One region of the Exiguobacterium sp. SH1S21 genome, then DNA from elsewhere that is predicted to be linked to it. Evidence: riboswitches for the same ligand, from Rfam matches in the RefSeq annotation. Region 1 holds a riboswitch; each other region holds the start of a gene.

Evidence for each region. Region 1 has a riboswitch for S-adenosylmethionine ahead of EVJ24_RS11650 (methionine ABC transporter ATP-binding protein). Riboswitches for the same ligand answer to the same signal wherever they lie in the genome.
Region 2: linked by a shared signal. The riboswitch ahead of EVJ24_RS07805 (MetQ/NlpA family ABC transporter substrate-binding protein) and the one ahead of EVJ24_RS11650 (methionine ABC transporter ATP-binding protein) in region 1 are both predicted to bind S-adenosylmethionine.
Region 3: linked by a shared signal. The riboswitch ahead of msrA (peptide-methionine (S)-S-oxide reductase MsrA) and the one ahead of EVJ24_RS11650 (methionine ABC transporter ATP-binding protein) in region 1 are both predicted to bind S-adenosylmethionine.

Annotation. Positions count from the first base shown of each region.
Region 1 is NZ_SJUY01000008.1:98,557-106,192, reverse strand. It holds gene sufD (Fe-S cluster assembly protein SufD) at 1-211, opposite strand, end outside; gene sufC (Fe-S cluster assembly ATPase SufC) at 224-985, opposite strand; gene EVJ24_RS11665 (MDR family MFS transporter) at 1,158-2,372, opposite strand; gene EVJ24_RS11660 (MetQ/NlpA family ABC transporter substrate-binding protein) at 2,477-3,307, opposite strand; gene EVJ24_RS11655 (methionine ABC transporter permease) at 3,337-3,999, opposite strand; gene EVJ24_RS11650 (methionine ABC transporter ATP-binding protein) at 3,989-5,017, opposite strand; SAM riboswitch class I at 5,096-5,201, opposite strand; gene EVJ24_RS11645 (thioredoxin family protein) at 5,654-5,911, opposite strand; gene EVJ24_RS11640 (PTS transporter subunit IIC) at 6,102-7,157, shown strand; gene gcvH (glycine cleavage system protein GcvH) at 7,201-7,584, opposite strand; gene EVJ24_RS11630 (arsenate reductase family protein) at 7,633-7,636, opposite strand, start outside.
Region 2 is NZ_SJUY01000004.1:184,811-192,446, reverse strand. It holds gene EVJ24_RS07815 (aminotransferase class I/II-fold pyridoxal phosphate-dependent enzyme) at 1-1,053, shown strand, start outside; gene EVJ24_RS07810 (iron-containing alcohol dehydrogenase) at 1,050-2,066, shown strand; SAM riboswitch class I at 2,108-2,211, shown strand; gene EVJ24_RS07805 (MetQ/NlpA family ABC transporter substrate-binding protein) at 2,289-3,110, shown strand; gene EVJ24_RS07800 (methionine ABC transporter ATP-binding protein) at 3,120-4,154, shown strand; gene EVJ24_RS07795 (methionine ABC transporter permease) at 4,126-4,788, shown strand; gene EVJ24_RS07790 (Spx/MgsR family RNA polymerase-binding regulatory protein) at 4,819-5,214, opposite strand; gene EVJ24_RS07785 (DUF302 domain-containing protein) at 5,389-5,772, shown strand; gene EVJ24_RS07780 (hypothetical protein) at 5,877-7,178, shown strand; gene EVJ24_RS07775 (hypothetical protein) at 7,188-7,636, shown strand, end outside.
Region 3 is NZ_SJUY01000002.1:2,645-10,280, reverse strand. It holds gene EVJ24_RS03500 (HD domain-containing protein) at 1-690, shown strand, start outside; gene EVJ24_RS03495 (sodium:calcium antiporter) at 904-1,893, shown strand; gene EVJ24_RS03490 (bifunctional glycosyltransferase family 2/GtrA family protein) at 2,004-3,065, shown strand; gene EVJ24_RS03485 (3'-5' exonuclease) at 3,093-3,659, opposite strand; gene EVJ24_RS03480 (four-helix bundle copper-binding protein) at 3,727-4,059, opposite strand; tRNA gene EVJ24_RS03475 (tRNA-Ala) at 4,175-4,247, opposite strand; gene EVJ24_RS03470 (GRP family sugar transporter) at 4,392-5,255, shown strand; gene msrA (peptide-methionine (S)-S-oxide reductase MsrA) at 5,285-5,803, opposite strand; SAM riboswitch class I at 5,865-5,964, opposite strand; gene EVJ24_RS15430 (hypothetical protein) at 6,009-6,170, opposite strand; gene EVJ24_RS03460 (amidase family protein) at 6,291-7,636, shown strand, end outside.

The DNA of each region.
Region 1 (7,636 bases):
TTTCAGGCGTCAACCCGTCAAGCTTCGCGAGCTCGACGTCTCCGCTTACGAAATCCCATTTATCAATCTTGATCTTTTCAACTTTAGGCAAGGCGAGAGTCGGCGCAAGTTCTGCTGCTTCTTTACGTCGGTTGACCATCCATGCTGGTCCACCGAGCGCCTCTGCACGTGCCGCTACTGCTTGTGCATCTAATTCAAATTGTACGGTCATCGTACAGCCCCCTTACGCTTCTGTGTCTACTGTCATCCCAAGATCTTGCTTCACCCAGTCGTAACCTTCTGCTTCGAGTCGTTGTGCGAGCTCTTTGCCGCCCGACATGACGATTTTACCGTCGATCATGATATGGACGAAATCTGGCTCGATGTAGTTGAGGAGACGCTGATAGTGCGTGATGATCAAGCAGCCGAACTCTTCGCTGCGCATTTCGTTGACGCCTTTAGCGACGACTTTGAGCGCATCGATATCAAGACCTGAATCAATCTCATCAAGAATCGCGATGTTTGGTTTGATCATCATCATTTGAAGGATCTCGTTACGTTTTTTCTCTCCGCCCGAGAAGCCTTCGTTCAAATAGCGGTGTGCCATTTCTGAAGGGATTTCAAGAACGCCCATCTTCGAATCAAGTTCGCGGATGAATTTCATAAGTGAGATTTCTTCGCCTTCTTCGCGGCGCGAGTTGATCGCTGAGCGCAAGAAGTCGGCGTTTGTGACTCCGCTGATTTCAGCTGGATACTGCATCGCGAGGAACATGCCTGCTTGCGCACGTTCATTTACTTCCATCTCGAGGACGTCTTCTCCGTTCAAGTCGACGCTTCCTCCTGTCACTTCGTACAATGGATGACCCATGAGGGCAGATGCGAGTGTTGATTTACCAGTCCCGTTAGGACCCATGATGGCGTGAATTTCGCCACCTTTAATTTCAAGATTAAGACCTTTGACGATCTCTTTTCCTTCGATTGAGACGCGGAGGTCATCAATTTTCATGTGTGGTACGTTAGACATTCGGATACCCCTTCCGTTTTCTCGCCATTTTTGGCGTAGATTAGATATATTCTAATCTTAATCTAGGCAATTTTTTATTTCAAGCGACTCACCTTATATTTCATTCTCAATAAAACATAAATGTTGAGAATGAGAATATCGGGAAATCAAGACATTATCCAACATTTTCCTCGACTTGAACCGAATTCGCTTGTTTTTCCCGTAGCGCGCCGGTGAAGAAGAAGGCGCCACACGCGGTCAGAACGGCTAGGCTCCCAAATACAGGGAGTGACTCGTTGTCGAAGCCGTCGAGCAGCAGTCCGCCGATGACCGGCCCGATCGATTGACCGAGTGCCGTCAACCCCATCGCCCCGAAATACGTGCCGCGCAAATGTTCCGGTGCCAAATCGTCTGTCAACACGTCCGTCATCGTGAACGTGAGCACTTCTCCGACCGTGAAGATGACCATCGCGACGAACAATACCCACACCTCGGCAGCAAAGCCGATTAACAACAGCCCAATCGAGAGCGTCGCGATCCCAAAGAACAGCGACTTGATCGGCGAGACGCGAATGCCGAACCGCATGATCGGATACTGCACGACGAGAACGGTGATCGCGTTGACCGTCAACAGATAAGCGAACAGGCGCGACCCGTCACTGAATCCGTCGTGAAACGCGATGAACTGCGGCAACGTCGAATTGAATTGACTGTATCCGATGATGGCGAAGATCATGCCGATGATGACGAAGCGGAACGTCTTGTCTTCTTTTAACACGCGGAACGTCTCCGTCAGGCGCGGCCTAGCTTTAACGCCGTCCCCTTCTTCAAACGGATATTTCCGGAACAACGTCGAGATGACGAGGCCGTAAAGGACATAGACGGCGGTCACGACGAAGAATGCACTCTTCGCTCCCGTAAGTGACAAGACGACCGCAAGCAGCGGTCCGATCGCCGCAGCGATGTTGATCATGAAGTAGCGCACGTTATAGACGATGACACGCTGGTCGGGTTGCGTCGTGTCGCTGATCAAGGCCCGAGACGCCGGTTCAAGGAATGAACGTGAAACGCCCATCAATACCGAAAATATGTAAAACCAAACGAGCTCCGTTGCGAGTGCGAAACCGGTAAACGTCAAGGCGTTCAAACCGATACCGATCAACATCAGCTGTTTGCGCCCGTAGCGGTCAGACAGCGTCCCCCCGAAAAAGCTCATAAATAGACCGGATAATGCCGACGTCGCGAACACCGTCCCGATCACGCTCGCCGAGAAACCGAGCGTCGCGAGATAAATCGCAAAAAACGGCATGACAAAAAACGTCGACAGCCGTGCAAAAAATGTACCGAACAAGACGCCTAGCGTCAGCGGATGAATGTGTCGTATGCTCACCCGGATCCCCCCTTTTTCTACATATAAATAGTTTACTTCTATTATTGAAGCAAAACCACTGCAAACAAAAAAGGCCCGGGATGTCCCGAGCCTAAAATCAATCATTATTTAACCGGTACGACCGCACCTTTGTACTCATCCAAGATCCACTGTTGTGTCTCTTCTGATGTCAATACTTCAAGGAGTGCCTTGACGCGCTCATCGTCTTCGTCGCCTTCACGCGTGACGATCAAGTTGACGTACGGTGAATCTTCGCCTTCAAGAGCGATTGCGTCTTCGAGCGGGTTGAGTCCGGCATCGATCGCGTAGTTCGTGTTGATGAGGACGGCATCGCCTTCACCGTTGTTGAACGCTTGTGGGAGAAGTGCCGCTTCGACGTCCGTCTTGAACTCCAAGTTTTTCGGGTTGTCGACGATGTCAGCGACTGTCGCGTCTGTCGTCTTGCCGTCAGCGAGCGTGAGCAAGCCTTCTGTTTGAAGCATCGTCAAGATTCGTCCGTGGTCAGCGACCGACGAGCTCATGATGATTTCAGCGCCGTCTGGAAGCTCATCGAGTGATTTGTAGTCTTGTGAGTAGACACCGATCGGCTCGATGTGGACGCCGCCGGCTGAAGCGAATTTATAGTCTTTGTTCTCAGCCATTTGTGACTCGAGGTACGGCTCGTGTTGGAAGTAGTTAGCGTCGAGCTCACCAGCTGCGAGCGTCTTGTTCGGGAGCACGTAGTCTTGGAACTTCTTGATTTCAAGCGTGTAGCCTTTTTCTTCATATTCGTCTTGGACGTGCTCTAAAATCTCGGCGTGTGGTACGTTCGACGCGCCGATGATGAGCGTCTTGTCGTCGCCCGAGCCTGATTCTGAGTCCCCGCCGCCACATGCCGCGAGAATTGTGAGTGCTGATGCTGCTGTCAATCCGAGTACTGTTTTCCATGATTTCATTATAAAACCCTCCATATGATTGTATTTGATTAAGCTGATCGCTTATCGATTTTTGAGACGAGTCGATCGCCGATGAACTGAACGACGAAGACGATGACTAAGATCAATACGGTCGCGACGAACGTGACGTCGCTTTGTGAACGCTGGAACCCTTCAAGGAACGCCAAGTTCCCAAGGCCACCACCACCGACGACACCGGCCATGGCCGTGTAACCGACGATGGCGACGATCGTCACCGTGATGCCTGACACGATGGCCGGGAGTGCTTCCGGGAACAACACTTTATAGACGATCTGCCATTTCGTCGCGCCCATCGACTCGGCCGCCTCGATGACACCGCGATCGACTTCGCGGAGTGCGAGCTCGACCATACGTGCATAAAACGGGGCCGCACCGATGATGAGCGCCGGGAGCGCCGCCGTCGAGCCGAGCATCGTTCCAACAAGAAGGAGCGTGAACGGAATGAGCAAGATAATTAAAATAATGAACGGGATCGAGCGGAACACGTTGACGACCGCGCTGATGATCGTGTAAATCGGACGATTCTTCATCATGAGCGGTTCGTTCGTGACATATAAGAGCATGCCGAGGGCGAGACCGATGACGAATGTCGCGGCTCCTGCGACGAGCGTCATATAGAGCGTCTCCCACGTCTGTTCGAGCATGACTTGCCAATCTACATTAGGAAACATCGCTTTCTACCTCCACTTCCACTGCCTGCGATCGGATTGAGGCGATGGCCCGCTCGACTTCAGCCGGCTCTCCGATCAATTGGATGAATAGCGTTCCGAGCGCGCCGACTTGGGACTGCGTCACGTTACCGCCGATGATGTTGAAGCCGATGTCGTGCTGTTTCAACACTTCCGATAAAATCGGCTGTTCGGCCGTCTCGTTCAAGAACTTAAGTTTGACGATTTGGCCACTCGGATAACGTGCTTTCAAATGCTCGAACGTGAGCGACATGTCGTCGACGGCACCGATCTGTTTGACGAACTCTTTCGTGATCGGCTGTTCCGGATGTTGGAACACGTCCGCGACTTGGCCGGTCTCGACGACTTTCCCTGCCTCCATGACGGCGACGCGATGACAGATTTTTTGGATGACGTGCATCTCATGGGTGATGAGGACGATCGTCAGTCCGAGCTTCTTATTGATGCTGACGAGCAGCTCGAGAATCGAATCGGTCGTCTTCGGGTCGAGTGCGCTCGTCGCTTCATCGCAGAGGAGCACGTCTGGATTTGTAGCGAGCGCGCGGGCAATCCCGACTCGCTGCTTTTGACCGCCCGATAGTTGCGACGGATAGCTGTCTTCACGTCCGGCGAGACCGACGAGATCGACGAGCTCTTGGACGCGGCGTTTACGTTCACTGGCCGGTACCCCGATCAGTTCGAGCGGGAAGCTGATGTTCTCAGCGACCGTGCGCGACCATAATAAGTTGAAGTGTTGGAATACCATCGAGACGTTTTTGCGCACCCCGCGCAGTTCTTTCGGAGTGAGCTTCGTCAGCTCGCTCCCTGCGACGACGATCTCACCGCTTGACGGTGACTCGAGTCGGTTGAGCAGACGGATGAGCGTCGACTTCCCCGCCCCTGAATATCCGATTATTCCAAAAATTTCGCCGCTCTCGATTGTGAGCGACACATCATCGACCGCCTGGACTCGACCGTTCTTCGTGTCGAACCATTTGGCCACATTACGTAATTGAATCAATACCTTTCCCTCCTGACAACAAAAAAAGTACACACGTTTGAGCAAACGTGCGTACTTTATCGGTACGGACAACGATTGCTCTCATCTTCCAAGGTTCTCACCTTGCTGGAATTAGCACCATTTCGGATTGCTCCGCGGTTGCTGGGCGTCATAGGGCCAGTCCCTCAGCCTCTCTTGATAAGAGTGTTGTTTATTCGATTAGCTTTATAATAGCGACACATTATTTTCATGTCAAACTATTTTGTGCGAAAAATCAAAAAAAGGTGCCATCCGAGGATGACACAGAACGTAGCACCTTGAGTCACGGAAGGACAACCCATAGATGAAACTCTTTTGCCCGATCAGAGTGTTCATCCTTATATGGGGGATTCAAGCCATCCATCACTCGGCCTTAGAACGTACCATGCGGTTACGCGGTAGGTGTCCCTGCGCTTGATTTTTTTGGGGGACAATCGAAGGGAAGGTCCACCTAAAAGTCGCGTAAAGTGATGCACCGGCTGTTCTAAAACGTCTTGATGGCTGGAGAATCTCGTCCTATATTGTGTTCAAGTAAGATGTTGTAATGAATATACCATTCGTGAACTTTCTGTGTCAACTGATTATTTAAAATTTTCTGATTATTCTAATCATCCTATCTCATTTAACGAAAGATAGGACGTGCTGCACGTTTTGGAACGCATATAATCGGTCTTCGACTTGGCCGTCTTTAAGCTTTAACAGCGCCGGGACGCTCATGACTTGATACGCTTCTAACTCTTGCGGGATAAAGTTGGCGTCCTGCTTGTCAATCGCGAGTGTCGGGTCGACCGCTTCGACGACGGCGAGCATCCGCTCGGCCACAGCGCATGTTCCACACATCGGGGCGTATATATATAACAATCCGTCTGTAATCATTGTTCTCACCTCTTTTATAAGTATATGAATGTGAGCCGATCTGTTCAAAAGTTGTGCTCACCCCACGAATTTTCTGAATCGTTCAACATTTCCTGTTGACGCTTCACGAAAAGAGGCATAGTATGGTCATTAACTTTAACGCTTTCGTACATAACAGCGTATACGTAGAAAAGGACAGGTGAATCGACTTATGACGGAACAAACGAAACTGACAGGCAAACAATTTTTGATGAACGTATTGAACGGACTCAGTCTCGCTATTTTAATCGCCCTCATCCCGAGCGCGTTGCTCGGTGAATTAACGAAAGCCATCTTACCGTATTTTCCGTCTTTGCAGTTCATCTTAGACGCGACGACGATCGCGATGCGCCTACTCCCGGTCATCATCGGTGTCACCGTCGCGATGCAATTCGGACGCTCGGCGCTCGAGGCCGGGACGATCGGTATCGCGACCCAGGTCGGGAGCGGCGCTATCCGTATCGAGGAAGGCGCGTTCCTCATGGCGGGAATCGGCGACGTCATCACGGCCGGTGTGACCGCCGCCCTCGCGACATATATGGTCATGCAGCTGTCGCCACGCTTAAAGACGTACACCGTCCTGGTCTTACCAATGACGGTCATCGTCATCGCCGGCGGAATCGGCATGTTCTTACTCACGTACATCTCACAGATCACGACGTACATCGGCACAGTCATCATGACGATGACTGAACTCCAACCGATCGTGATGGGCATGTTGATCGCGATGGCGTTCTCGCTCATCATCGTCTCCCCGATCTCGACGGTCGGGATCGCGACGGCGATCAGTCTGTCCGGTGTTGCCGCCGGGGCCGCTAACCTCGGCGTCGTCGCAGCCGGTTTTGGTCTCGCTATCGCCGGGTGGCAGATGAACGCGACCGGGACGTCGCTCGCTCACTTCCTCGGCTCACCGAAAATTCAAATGGCGAACTTCGTCCGTCGTCCGATCATGATGCTCCCTGTGCTCGCGAACGCGGCCATTCTCGGGGCGCTCGCCGGTATCCTTCGTATCGAAGGAACACCGATCAGTGCCGGATTCGGTGTCTCTGGACTGATTGGACCTGTCAACGCCCTGCACTTGATGCCAGGCGGATTCGCGCTCTGGAACGTCATGCTCGTCATCGTCTTGTTCGGCCTCATTCCGGTGACGCTCGGGATTGTCTTCTATCGCCTGTTCAACCGGACATCACTCATCCAGCCTGAACATTACCGCCTCGACTTCGACTAAATCAAAAATCCCGGGTTCTCATAAAGAGAAACCGGGATTTTTGTTAGCCTTGAATCATCGTTTCATATTCTTCTGCCGACATGAGTTTGTCGACGTCCGTTGAATCGTTTAACTCGACTTCGATCATCCATGCGCCTTCGAACGGTGCTTCGTTGACGAGTTCCGGCGAATCCGCGAGTGATTCGTTTACCGCCGTGATTTTGCCAGAAATCGGTGCGTACAGTTCAGACACCGTCTTGACCGATTCGACCGAACCGAACGGCTCGTCGAGCAAAATCGTGCCGCCGACTTCAGGAAGTTCCACAAACACGATGTCCCCTAGTTCGCTTTGTGCGAAATCCGTGATCCCGATGCGGGCAACGCTTCCGTTCACTTCAACCCATTCGTGTTCTTTTGAATAACGTAGATTTGCAGGTACTTTGCTCATCATGACTTCCCCCTCAAATAAATTAGACTCACATGTGTATTATAGCACTTAG
Region 2 (7,636 bases), on a different contig from region 1:
CCCGACTTGCCGACACCGGCCCCGATCTGCGAGGCGCTGCAGACGGCCCTGCTCGACCCGGCGACACACCAATACGGCCCGTTCCGGGGACAGACGCGCCTGAAGCAAGCGGTCGCGACATTCTACCAGACCGAATACGGCGTCGCGCTCGATGCCGAGACCGAAGTGGCCATCTTGATCGGCAGCAAGTCGGGACTCATCACGCTCCCGCAATGTGTGCTCGAACCGGGTGACGGCATGTTGCTCCCGAACCCGGGTTACCCGGACTACATCTCGGGGGCACGTCTCGCCGGAGCGGTCGTCCACGACCTCGTCCTCCGGGAAGAGAACGGCTATCTTCCTGATTACGAGACGCTCGATCCGCAAGGAGCGCGACTCATGTATTTGAACTACCCGGGCAATCCGACCGGCGCCGTCGCGTCGCCCGCGTTCTTTGACGACACGGTAAGGTTCGCGAATAAGCATGACCTCATGGTCGTCCACGACTTCGCCTACGGCAGCATCGGTTTCGACGGTCACGTCCCGCCGAGCTTCCTGCAGGCGCCGGGTGCGAAAGACATCGGCATCGAGGTGTATACGATGTCGAAGGCGTTCAACATGTCCGGCTGGCGGGTCGCTTTCGCCGTCGGCAACCGCGACATCATCGAGGCGATCAACACGTACCAGGACCACGTCCATGTGAGCGTGTTCTCGGCCATCCAAGAGGCGGCCATCGCCGCGCTCGAGTCACCGCGTTCGCTCCGGGACGACTTGTCACGGTTGTATGAGGCCCGCCGCGACCGGCTCGTCGACGGGTTACGTCAGGCCGGATGGGACATCACGGCCCCGAGTGGCTCGTTCTTCGTCTGGGCGAAAGTGCCGGACGGGGACGCCAAATCGTTCTCCCATAAGCTGCTCCACGAGGCAGGGGTCGCCGTGACGCCGGGCTATTTCTTCGGCTCAGAAGGCGAGCGGTACGTCCGGTTCGGGCTCGTCTCCGCCGAGCCGAAGATCGACGAGGCCGTCGAGCGGATCGAGAAACTGTTTGCGACGTATGAAGAGGTCCGGGCATGATCCGCCAAGCCGTGCTCGAGTACGACCATGCGGATGACGCGCTCGAGCGGCTCGATGAATTGATCGATGGCCGTCGTGCTCACGTGCTGCGCGGACAGAACGGTTTTGACGTCGTCAAGCGCGTCCTGCCAGCGATCACTGCCTATCCGACATCGCTGTTCGGCGGCGAATGCACGGACGCTGAGGTCGAACGGCTCCGTTTGAAAAATGTGGACGTCCTCCTTGCCGTCGGTGGGGGCAAGCTCGTCGACACGGCGAAACTCGTCGCTTACCGGCAAGGTGTCCCGCTGATCGTCATCCCGACGCTCGCCTCGAACTGTGCCGCCTTCACACCGCTCAGCGTCATCTATGACGAGCACGGCACCTATGACCGCTACGACGTGTTTCGCGTCGTCATCGAGCGGGTCATCGTCGACGCAAGGGTCGTGACCGACTCGCCGTACGACTACTTCCGGGCCGGCGTCATCGACACGGTCGCCAAGTTTTACGAGGCCCGCTATTTGAGCGGCGACAGTTCGCCTGATGCCGGCGTCAATACCGGTCTCGCCTTGGCCGAGCAATGCGGCCGGCTCGTCGAACTCGACTTGAGTGAGTCCAGTTTCACCGCGTATGGGCCAGAGACCCGGTTCGCGGTCGATCACATCCTTGCCGTCGGCGGTGCCGTCGGTGGTTTCGGGGACGCCGGGACACGCGTTGCCGTCGCCCACGCTGTCCACAACGCGCTCAGCCGCTTCGAGTCGACCCATCCGTTCTTACATGGCGACAAGGTCGGCTTCGGCCTCCTTGTCCAAGAACGGTTGCGTGGCTCGTCTGACGCCCCATATTTAGAGGCGTGGCTCGCCAGGATCGGCGCGCCGACGTCACTTGAGACGCTCGGACTCGTGCCGGCCGACATCCCGCAACTGGTCGAGGCGGTCCGGGTCGAGACCGAATTGCAACGTTCACCCGTCCCGCTCGATATTGACTATTTGAAAATAATTTTTGAAAATTTAGTATTTTCTGTTTACAAATAAAAGAATTAAAAGTAAGATGATAACAATTAAATAAGACCGATAGCTTATCAAGAGTGGTGGAGGGACTGGCCCTATGAAACCCGGCAACCAGATCGTAATGATCATGGTGCTAATTCCAACAGACGAAACGTCTGGGAGATGAGCGTGTCCGACTGTCTTTGACTTGTCGTGCCCGCCACTCTTTATGAGTAGCGGGCTTTTATTTTGGAGGAGGAATCATTCATGAACATCAAACAGAAAACAGTACTCGTAGGAACATCTCTACTCGCGGCCATCGCCTTGTCGGCGTGCGGCCAATCGGACGCGAGCGAAGCGCTCAGCACAGAAGCCCTCACGATCGGCGTGACAGGCGGACCGCACCAGCAGATCGCCGAGAAAGTAAAAGAACTCGCGGCCGAGGATGGCCTCGAGCTCGACATCAAGGTGTTCAACGACTACAACACGCCGAACACCGCACTCGACGAAGGCAGTCTCGACGTGAACAGTTACCAGACGCTGTCGTTCCTCGAGCTGCAGAAGGCGGACAAAGGCTATAAGATCGACGACGTGTTCAAGACGGTCGCTTTCCCGATGGGGCTCTATTCGGACAAGCTGACGGACATCAAGGAGTTGAAGGAGGGCGATAAAGTCGCCGTCCCGAACGACCCGGCGAACGAACTTCGGGCGCTGCGCCTGTATGAGACGGCCGGACTCATCACCTTGAAAGAAGGATTGACGGACAAGGCGACGAAACGTGACATCGCTGAGAACCCGCTCAACCTCGAATTCATCGAGCTCGAGGCGTCACAGCTCCCGACCCAGCTCCCGGAAGTCGCGCTCGCGGCCATCAACACGAACTTCGCGATGGGTGCCGGCCTATCGATCAATGAGGACGCCTTGTTCCATGAAGACACGGTCGACAACCCGTACCCGAACTACGTCGTCGTCCGTACCGACAACAAAGACGATGAAGTCGTCGAGACACTCAAATCTTACTACCACTCGGACGAGGTCCGGACGTTCATCGAAGAGACGTTCGACGGCTCGATCGTCCCGGCGTTTTAAGGAGGCACTATGATCGCACTCAAACAGATCTCAAAAACGTTCACGGTAAACAAAGGGACCGTCACGGCACTCGACGATGTCTCGCTGACGATTGAAAAGGGCGAAATCTTCGGCATCATCGGTCGGAGCGGCGCTGGCAAGAGCACGCTCATCCGCATGATCAATCTGCTCGAACGGCCGACGTCAGGTCAAGTCGAGATCGAGGGACAAGACATCACGACGCTCGACAAAAAAGGGTTATCAAAGCTCCGTCACCGCATCGGGATGATCTTCCAGCACTATAACCTGCTGAAGACGGCGACCGTCGAAGACAACGTCGCCATCCCGCTCCGCCTAGAAGGACTCGATAAACGCTCGATCAGCGAGCGGGTCGACAAGTATCTCGATATCGTCGGACTGACCGAACACCGTAAACATTACCCGGAGCAACTCTCCGGCGGCCAGAAACAGCGCGTCGCCATCGCTCGGGCCTTGGCCCACGAGCCGGACATCCTGCTCAGTGACGAGGCGACCAGCGCGCTCGACCCGGAGACGACCGAGTCGATCCTCGATCTGTTGCTCGAAATCAACCGCGAGCTCGGGCTGACGATCTTCTTGATCACCCATGAGATGGAAGTCATCGAGCGCATCTGTGACCGGGTCGCCGTCATCGACGCCGGCAAGATCGTCGAGGAAGGGGACGTCCTCGACGTCTTCTCGGACCCGCAACATCCGACGACGCGCCGCTTCTTGAAAGCGAACCTCGACGTGCCGAAAGAAGTCGTCGACGTGTTGAGCTCGCACGGGACGCTCGTCAACTTGTCGTTCATCGGTCACCAGACCGAACAGGCCGTCCTCGCCGAGTTGACGAAACGGTTCGGCCTGCTGCCGAACATCATCGGGGGCGGGATCAAAAAGCTGAAAGGCGGTCTCGTCGGCAACTTGCTCGTCCATCTCGACGGGGACCAGGCACAGACCGACCAAGCCGTCCGCTACCTTGAAGCGAGCGGCGTCAAAGTGAAGGAGGTGACGAACCATGCTGCAGTTTTGGGAAAATTGGGGTGACTTGATTTGGACGGGCACGATCCAGACGCTGACGATGACCGGCATCGCGCTCGTCATCTCGACACTGATCGGCTTGCCGCTCGGGACGCTCCTCGTCTTGACGCGGCCGAATGGACGGCTCGCGAACCGTTACTTTTACGGGGCATTGTCGAGCGTGATCAACGTCGTCCGCTCGATCCCGTTCATCATTCTGCTATTCTTCATCTTGCCGTTCACCCGTTTCATCATGGGGACGACGATCGGCGTTCAAGGCGTGCTGTTGCCGCTCATCGTCTTCACGGCGCCATACATCGCCCGTTTGATGGAGTCGGCACTGCTCGAAGTCGATCGCGGCGTCGTCGAGGCGTACGAGGCGATGGGCATCTCGACGCGTAAGATCATCTGGTACGTATTGATCCGTGAGGCGCGGTCGTCGATCGTGCTCGGTCTGACGATCGCGACGATCGGTCTGATCGGTGCGACGGCGATGGCGGGTCTCGTCGGTGCGGGCGGACTCGGCGATATCGCCTATCAGTACGGGCATCTCCGGTTCGAGCCGGAAGTCATGTACGTGACGATTTTCGTCTTGATCCTGCTCGTGCAGTCGATCCAATCATTCGGCAACCGCTTGGCGGCCCGTCTAAAGAAAGCCTGACAAAAGAGCGTCGCAAAATTTGCGGCGCTCTTACTGTTTGTCTAATAGTCGTTTCAAGTCGGCGATCCGGTTATGCCGGGGGATGAACGTCCGGATCTCTTTCTCGCTGAACCCGATCTGGATCCGGTTGTCATCGACGACGATCGGACTCTTCAAGATTTGCGGATGCGTCGCGACAAAACTGTACAGTTCGCGGAGCGACATCTCGTCGAGCTGGTCGGCCGCTTGTTTGTAGACACTTTTTTGGACAGACAGGAGATCGGTCGTCCCGTTTTCGGTGAGCCGGAGCATCTCCTTGAACTCGGTGAACGACATTCCTTGGTCGGTCAATTTCTTCTCGATGAACGGGATATTCTGTTCGCGTAACCAATCGAGCGTCTTGCGGGAAGAACTGCAGCTTGTATGCGTGAATACGGTGACCGTCACGACAACCACTTCTCCTTTTCCTAGGTATGGACTTCTTTATTTTCTCTCATCCATACGTTTTGAACGCAGAATATGTTTCAAATCACATATACTTTTTTTGAAATCGACGGAACGATTCGTTTCAAGTGAGTTCGGGTACATGACGAGAGAGACAACAAACAAGGAGGGGCTTACATGTTTGATTATACGGTGAAGACGAATCAGTCGGTCGAAGCAGTGGTCGAGAAGTTGAAAGCGACGCTCAAGGACGAAGCGTTCGGCGTGCTGTGGGATTTCGACTTGAGTGATACGCTCAAAGAGAAAGGTGAAGCCATCGACGGGGACTATCGTATCCTCGAAGTGTGCAACCCGAAAGAGGCCAAGAAAGTCATCACGGCGCACCGTGAGGGCGGCTACTTCCTGCCGTGCAAGCTCGCCGTCTTCACGAAAGACGGGGCGACCCACGTCGGCATGCCGAAACCGACGAAACTGATCGAATTGATCGAGGACGAGTCGCTCCAGTCCATCGCACTGGATGTCGAGACGAGACTGACACGCGCCATCGATAACAGCATCTAATCGATTCATCGCACCCGTCCAATTTCATGGGCGGGTTTTTCATACCCTCTCCAAAGTAATATAATGGTAAAATTGGAGATAGTAAAATTCAAGGGGCGGATAATTTGAAAAAGTTAGTCGGTTTACTTGTAATATCCACGAGCTTGTTGGCCGGGTGTGGTGAAGAGAAACAAGACGTCGTGAAATTGTCGTATGTCGACGCCCATTGGACCGTCAGCAAATACTCACTAGAACAACCAGTGGTGCTCGAATCGGCCGGTGAGACGCTCGCGGCCTGCACTGGGGACTTGACGACCGAGTTGAAGGGCGACCTGACTGTGTTCGATACGGTCGTGGCGAGCCGCCATCCGATGACGGACACGGGTTGGGAATATGGATTTAAAGCCGTGACATACATACAAGGGGACGAAAATTATGCGATGTGTCGGGATATGGCCTCACCACATTATTCAGTGGAAATGGTCGATGCATTCCCGGAGTTCGTCGATTTGACTGCGGGTCATTCGATTCGGCACTATCCGTCTGTCCGTCCAGCAGACGAAGCCGCTCGCCTCGCCGTGCAAAATGCTGATGAATTGACAGAGGCCGGGAATGAAATCGAGCCGTTTCCCGATACGGTCATGGCGTTTTCTCCTGCGATCCACGGAGAGATCGAATTGACCGTCGGGGATCGGCCGAGCCAATTCCCTTTGTTCGCGTTCGAACCGATGATGGCGGATGTGGAAGATGTCAAATTAGCCATTGGCTATGATTCGCGTGACGCCAAACCATACGTGTTATTACTACTTGCTGACCTTTACGTTTCGGTCAGTCCGTTACATACAATCAATGATCCAACGAAAGAAGAACCGACGTATGACGACCTCGTCGTCAAGAGACTCCCGCTTGACACGGAACTCGTGCCGAATAAGACCTATCCGTTATATGAGTTCAGTTACACCCGCGACGGAGAAGGGGTGACCGAGACAGCAAGCATCACATATCGTGCCGCAAAGCTGTTGTCCACTGATGAACGAAAGACGCTCGAGACACACCCTGACGAGGAGTATATGCCGATTGTGACCGGGCCGCTCGTGTATCTCCATCAGGAACCGTTTGACAACGAATCGACAGTATCCTATCCCGCTGTGTTGCGTGCGGCCGGCAATGAGATGGATGATCTGATTCAAGCAATCGATTCCGCCGAGCCGACGAAACGTGTAGGCGATCAGGGCGACTATCCGCTTCTAACGATCGTCGACGGGCTCAAAGGTCAGGGATTCAAGGTGACTTATAAACAGCGATCGAAGAAACTGGATATCTACGTGACGGACCAATCTACTGAGGAAACGTATAAACTGACGAGCGAAGGGGCCGAGACGTTCTTGTCCTACTTCCCCGACTTGAAGAAGAAACCGAAGAATTGAGGTGAACTGATGAAAAAGTTCGGATTAGGAATCTGTCTATCGCTATTCGTTTTGGCTGCAGGATGCGCCCGGGACCAAGAAGTAGTCCGATATGATGTTGTCGAGGCCCATTGGACGGCAGAGCACATCACACATGACCTTGAAGTGCAGGCAATCAAGGCCAAGGACATGTTGACCTATTGTGAACAAGGCGAGTTACTCAACGATATCGAGGAGGACCATCTATCCTTACTTGGCGTGACGTTTGCAAGCCGAATGCCGTTCACTGAGCCCGATACTGAAACATACGCCTTCAATGAGACATCGTTCGTCGAAGGTGATTCCGTTTACGCGCTGTGTAAGTCGGACCACGTTGAGGGATATCGGGCGGTCAAGCTGGAGGCAAGGCCGGAGTTTTTGAAAGACGAGACCGCGCGAGAGATTCCATTGCTACCTAGCGTAGTAAGCGGGACAGAAGA
Region 3 (7,636 bases), on a different contig from region 1:
CTCCATGACTTACTAGAAGACACGCTGACGACGGCCGAGGAGATTGAACAGAAGTTCGGACGAGAAGTCGCCCGGTTAGTCCAAGCCGTCTCGGAACCGGGGAAGCATCACTCGTGGGAAGAACGTAAGCGGATGACGATTCAGAAAGTTCATACGCTCCAGTATGACGAAGTTGCGCTTCTAGCGGCAGACAAGTTACATAATCTGCGCTCGATCCGACTCGACATTGAGCGTGAAGGTAAGCAGGTGTGGGGACGGTTCAAGCGACCGCTTCGTGATCAGTCTTGGTACTATCATGAGCTGCTCCACGCACTTCAGCCTTTCAGTCAGACGACGAGTTTGATCGATGAATTTGAGATTGAGTTGAATTTGCTGTTCTACGGTGTCGAAGAAGACCGTGACGAGAAGTTGAACAAACTGTTCGATGTGATCGGGCATGGGTTCCACGAAGACGATTGGCTCCAAGAGTCGTCGACGCTTTGTCAAACTGCTTACGAGTTGAACGAGTCGATGCGGGAAGGCTATCGTCACGGCTCTGAAGCGGAAAGGCTTGAACTCGAAACGCTGAAAGATCAACTGCAAGACAGCGGTCTTAGACAAGACTTGTCAATTCCCGTCTTGCAAGCAATCAACGAATTATCTTACCGGGCTGCGCTCCGGTCTGAGGACGTCATCACGTTGTTGAAGTGAAATGATTGTCAAGTGACCTTGAACGTGTTATATTCGTCATGAACATGAGAAGGGGAGTAGCGACCACGAACGTGGTCGATGGGTCGTCATTACGGTGCGTATGCACTCGGTCCATCGAGCTTCTTACCAAGTCCGCAAGACCTTTTTATGGATGCGTTTTCGGCGTCCATAAAAAGGTCTTTTTGAATTCATGAAAAGGGGAGAAAAATCTACATGGTATTTATTTACTTTATTTTGGCTGCTGCGATTACAGTGTATGCTGCCATAAAATTATCGACGTACGCTGATGTCATCAGTGAGAAGTCAACGATGAGCGGGATGCTCGTCGGGACGGTCTTGCTTGCAGGTGCGACGTCACTTCCGGAAGTGACGACGAGCGTATCCGCCGTCTTGATCAATAACCCGGATATCGCGATCGGGAACATGCTCGGTTCGAACTTGTTCAACATCTTCATTTTGGCAATGTTCGATCTATTTTATCGTCAAAAGCGACTGTTCAATGACGCGAGTCGAGACCATCTATATACAGCCAGTCTCGGATTGATGTTGACGCTCGTCACGATGGTCGCGCTCATCGTCCGGATTGATTATACAGTACTAGGAATTGGCATTGACGCGATATTAATTGCCGTCTTGTATGCGATTGGGATTTATTATATCGGGAAGCGGCCTCAAGAGCCGACGGCCGAACGAGAAGTCGAACAAGAAGTCGGTGCGAGTGTCACGGATACGATTTCAGTGAAACAAGCCGGCGTCGGGTTCGTTATCGCGGCACTCGTCATCATGGCTGCCGGGACGGCGCTGTCGATCACGGGTGACCAGATCGCCGTCGTCACAGGGCTTGGCTCAAGCTTCGTCGGTAGTTTCTTGATTGCGGCGTCGACGTCGCTGCCTGAAGCGGTCGCGGTATTCGTCGCCTTGAAACTCGGTAACGTCAACTTGGCGTTCGGCTCGATCTTAGGGAGCAACATCTTCAACATGCTCATCATCGCCATGTCGGACGTATTTTATCAGAACGGGTCGATTTTAGCGGATGTGTCGGCATCACACTTGGTCACGGCGATCGGGATCACGATTCTGTCAATCTTGGTCATGTACAGCGTCCTTCGCAAAGACGTGACATCGAAAGTCAGATACGCCCTTCCTTCGATTCTCGTCGTCTTCGTCTACGCCGTTTCTTCATATCTCATCTTTACCGGATGAATCATCAGCTCGTCGATTTGACGTGATGGCGCAAAGCCATCACGTTTTTTTCTTGTCTCGGTATCACTTTCGTCTGACTGGGGTATAGGAGGAAAGAAGGAGGGGTGGCGATGCAAATGCATGCCGTGGAACGTTTAGACGACTATGTCGTATTAATACCGGCCTATAACCCTGATCAGGCGCTCGTCACGCTGGTCCGGGAGTTGAAGGACGAAGGGTTCGCCCATGTCATCGTCGTGAACGACGGCAGTGCCGATACGTGCCGCGTCGTGTTCGATGACGTAAAGGCGGACGTCTCCGCTCTGCTCGAGCATGAACAAAATGCCGGTAAAGGCGCAGCGCTAAAGACCGGGCTCCGCCACATCGTCGATGCGTACCCGGAGACGACCGGCGTGATCACCGTCGATGCGGACGGACAACATCTGCCGGCGGACGTCCGTAACCTGTACGATGAAGGGGTGAAGTGGCCGCATCATCTGATCATGGGCTGTCGTGATTTCTCGTCGCCTGCGATTCCGTTCCGGAGCCGGTTCGGCAATCAAATGACGAGATTTGTCATGTTGCTCGGCAGCGGTCTCCGTCTGAACGACACACAGACCGGACTGCGGGCGATTCCGCTCCGCTATGCCAAGCAACTGATCGATATTCCGGGCAACCGCTATGAGTTCGAGATGAACATGTTGACATTCACGAAACGATTGCAAGTACCGATCCATCAAACACCGATCGAAACGGTATACGTTGACGAGAACGCGTCCTCACATTTTCGTCCAGTCATCGATTCGATTCTCATTTATCGCATGTTTTTGGCCTATTCCTTATCATCAGTCGCTTCATTCTTAATGGACATCGGCGTCTACGCGTTGTTGATCTTCTTATTGAATCCATGGTTCGAATCAGTCCATGTCATCGTGGCGACGATTTTGGCGCGCATCGTGTCTTCGTTATTCAACTATTACGTCAATCGGAAAGTCGTCTTCAAATCGAAAGCGAAGCGCTCGATGTTGAAATACTTTGGGCTGGTCGCTGTGCAGATGGCGCTGTCGGCGAGTCTCGTCTACGTGTTGTTCCTGCTGTTCCGGGACGGCGAGGTCATCCTCAAGGTCGCCGTCGACAGTGTATTGTTCGTATTGAGTTACTACGTCCAAAAAAGATGGATCTTCAAACGCTAAAAGGCCCGACAGCTGTCGGGCCTTTCGTCAATACGCGAGCGTTCCAAGTTTGATCGACGTGTAGCGGTGCAACTCGCGCACGTCGGTGATCCCGGTCTTGATCATCATGTCGCGCATGAGCAGGGCGCAGACGCGGGCGTCCTCGGCGGCATCGTGGTGGATGAACGGGACGTTCAAATGCTCGGCCATCGTGTTCAACTTATGGTTCGGTAGCCCCGGGTAGAGCTTGCGGGACAACTTGACGGTACAGCCGTATTCAATCGTTGGGAAAGTGAACAAGTCGTACTTGGCGATCGCTTTACGGAGCGCACCCATGTCAAACGCGGCGTTATGGGCTATGACGACGTCGACGGCGTTCAGTGTCGGATAGAGCTGTTCGAGCACTTCGGGCAATGCCGGGGCGTCCCAGACGTCGCTCGGGCGAATCCCGTGGACGCGAATATTGCCTTGGTCAAAGTCTTCCTCAGGATTGACGAGCAATTGGTTCGTCTCGACGACTTCACCGTCTGTCAGTAGACTCCAACCGACAGAGCAGATGCTCCGACTGTCGCGATTGGCCGTCTCGACGTCGATTGCTAGAATAGAATGTGGCATAAAAGTTCCTCTCTTCGTTAAAAATCTGTACAAAAAAAGTCTAACACAAGGTTAGACTGTAAAGCGATCATGCGGCCGAGAGATGCCGACACGCCTCGGCGCAGCGCAAGCAAGCTTCAGAGCAGCGTTGGCAATGGTCGTACAAGTGACGCCCGCATTCGACGGCACACGTATCACACACTTGCGCGCAGAGCGCCCCGATCGGTCTTGTGAACGCCGAGTCGGTTTCGAGCGCGTTCAAGGTGAGTGTGGCGACTTCGGCACATTCTTTTGTCAACCGGATACATTCCGAGACCATCAGCAGGTCTTCTTCTTGTAAACATTTCGAGAAGCAATGGTTGCTCGCCCGTATACAGTCGATCACGGCCAAAATCGTCTCTTCGACAGAGGCTCGGTTCATTGGAAGTCCCCCTTAAGATAAATGATGTCTTACAATCATTACCCGGTTCGTGTCGACTTAAACCGAGGCGGGGACACAAAAAAGCCGGCCCACATCAGTGGACCGACTTAAGGAATGGAGCATAGCGGGCTCGAACCGCTGACCTCCACGCTGCCAGCGTGGCGCTCTCCCAGCTGAGCTAATGCCCCGTTGGAAATTATTATATCATTCTAATAAATGATTTGGCAATAAGAAAAACGAAAGAACTTTGAAAATCATTTTTTTGAAGTTTAATGGACGTTAGAGCTGGGAAAAATAGATAGGATGTTATATTAAGAAAGCAGGTGCAACGTATGGAGATGATTTTGCTAGCGCTACTGCCCGCACTCATGTGGGGGAGTATCCCGCTGATCGTATCTATTGTCGGCGGCAAGCCGATTCAACAATTGATCGGTACGACGATCGGCGCGATGGTGATGGCGGTTGTCATCGCGCTCGTCTTCAAGCCAGAGTTCACGACGCTCGCGATCGTGACTGGTTTCATATCAGGTGTGTTCTGGGCGCTTGGACAATACCTTCAGTTCCAGTCGTTCCAAATTTTAAGCGTCTCGAAAGCGATGCCGATCAGTACAGGGATGCAGCTTGTCGGGACATCACTGTTCGGGGTCATCGTCCTTGGGGACTGGAAGACATCGACCGAGCTATGGCTCGGCTTCTCGGCCCTCGTCTTGATCATCATTGGGGCCGTCATGACGTCATATCAACAAAATAAAGAATCCGACAGCAGTAGTGCTTTGAAAAAAGGGCTACTCGTGCTCCTCGTTTCGAGCATCGGTTACGTGACGTACGCCGTCCTGACCAACTACTTTGAAGTGGATGGCATCACCGCCATCCTACCGCAGTCACTCGGGATGTTCATCGCCGCGCTCTTGTTCAGCCTTCGTGAAAAAGATGTGAAAAAGTTTGATCCGAAAACGTTCAAGAACATTTTCGCCGGGCTTGCCTGGGGGATCGGGAACTTCGGGTTGTTCGTCTCGAGCGGAGAAGTCGGCATCGCGACGTCTTTCGCACTGTCTCAACTGAACGTCGTCGTCGCGACACTCGGTGGTATTTACTTGTTAAAAGAAGAAAAGACGTCGAAAGAACGCGTCTTCGTCTTTATGGGGATCGGTCTGATCGTGGTCGCTGGATTCATGCTCGGGCTCGCCAAGAGCTAAAAAAACGACGGGCATGAGGCCCGTCGTTGTCAGCTTGTCCACGTCTGGTCGATGAACTCGTCACGGCCAGATTGTTTCCGGTCCGCTTTATAGTGGGCCGGATTTTTTTTATGATAATCTTGATGATAGTCTTCGGCCGGGTAAAAGACGTCAGCCGGTAAGATTTTCGTCACGATCGGTTGTTTGAACTTTCCGCTCGCGGCGAGTTCGTCGCGACTCTGTTCTGCCGCCACGCGTTGCTCTTCCGTATGATAGAAGATGGCGGGCGCATATTGTTGCCCGCGGTCTTGGAACTGGCCGCCGTCGTCGGTCGGATCAGTCTGAATCCAATACAATTCGAGCAGGCGCTCATATGAGAATTGAGAAGGATCGAACGTGATCTCGACGACCTCGTAGTGACCACTCGTGCCTGTCTTGACGTCTTTATACGTCGGATTGTCGACGTGCCCGCCCGTATAACCGGATACGATGCCTTCGATGCCTGGCTGTTCCTCGAACGGTGTCACCATGCACCAAAAACAACCACCTGCGAATGTAGCTTTTTCCAAAATAAAATCCCCCTCATGTTCATTCCAAAAAAACGCCCATGTCATCGACATGAGCGTTTTGTCATATCGTCCAAGGCGATGCCTTGCTGGAAGTAGCACCTTGCCGAAGCAGGTTGCTGTGAAGTCGTAGAGCCAGGTCTCTCGTTCACTCAAGATATCGATATGTAGTTGGTGACAGCATCATATCATCTGTCTCGTTTAAACGTCAACGATTTGGTGTGCGCCGAAGTTGAAATAGCGTGGCACCAACAATCAAGATAATGAGGGCAATGGACGCAGGGAATGCCCACGGCAAATCATCCCCGAACAATTGTAGAAAGAACAGGGCGAACACGGACAGTAAAACAAGGATGTAAGAGCGGGACATGGCTACCTCCAATAACGTTTCTTCTAGTGTATCAAGTTGCACATCCAATGGCGATAAAAAGAAGGGGATTCGATGCATTCAGCGAATACCGAATAACATTGCCTATAAGGAGGGAACTAGATGCAAGACTTATTTGAACTAGACATCGAGACCGCACAGCGCGGCTATAAAGAAGGGACGTTCACGGCCCGGGACGTGACGGCCTACTATTTGACACGGATCGCTAGCTTGAACGATAAACTGAAAGCGGTCATCCAAGTGAACCCAGACGCACTGTTCGAGGCCGAGGCGGCCGAACGTGCCTACGGGCGCGGCGAGCGTTTACCGCTTCTTGGGATTCCCGTATTGATTAAAGACAACATTGAAACAGCAGGGCTCATGAAGACGACTGCCGGCGCCGTCGCGCTCGAGCACCATTTCGCCGGTCGCGACGCCGAGCTCGTCCGTCGGTTGAGGGAACAGGGGGCGGTCATCCTGGGCAAAGCCAATTTGTCGGAATGGGCCAACTTTTTGACAGAAGGGATGCCGAACGGATGGAGCGGCGTCGGGGGGCAGACGCTCAATCCGTATGGTGACAAGCTTGACGTCGGTGGGTCGAGCTCTGGTTCGGCGTCAGCCGTCGCTGCGAACTTGACGTTGCTCGCCGTCGGCAGCGAGACGAGCGGGTCGATCATCCACCCGAGCGTTCATAACAGCATCGTCGGCATCAAGCCGACGGTCGGTCTCATCAGCCGGAGCGGGATCATTCCGATCTCACGGTCGCAAGATACGGCCGGTCCGATGGCGCGGACGCTCCGCGACGCGGTGCTCGCACTAGAAGCGATGTGCGGGGAAGACGACTCGGACCCGGCGACGACACATCTACCGGCCGGTCCACCGTACCGGACGTGTCTCGACGAACGTCAAGCCGTCGGCATGCGTGTCGGTTTCGTGAAGGCTGAACTGTCGGATGAAGAACAGACGCTCTATCAAGCGGCGCTGGCGTTACTCAAAGCGAGCGGGGTCGAGCTCGTCGAAGTCGACCTGCCGTCAAACGACGGACTTGACCAAGGCGACGTCCTCTACCATGAGTTTAAGCTCGGGATCGAGGCGTATTTGGCGACGACAGCGCTCCCGTATGAAACGCTCGACGATTTGATGGACTGGAACAAGCGTCACCCGGAAACGGTCCCGCACGGACAAGTTACGTTCGAGAAAGCGAATCAGTTATCGGGTCGCTTGACCGAGTCGAGCTACCTCGAGCGACGCTTAGCCGACGTCCGGCAGGCGAAAACGGACGGTCTCGACCGTATATTGATGGAACAAACGCTTCACGCCCTGGCGTTGCCACACGACTTGAATTACGATATGGCGGCGAAAGCGGGCCATCCGACGATCACGATCCCATACAAGCTCAAACAGAGCGGGGCACCTTTCGGGCTGTCATTCACGGGTACGAGCTATGCGGAACGAGACCTCATCCGTAT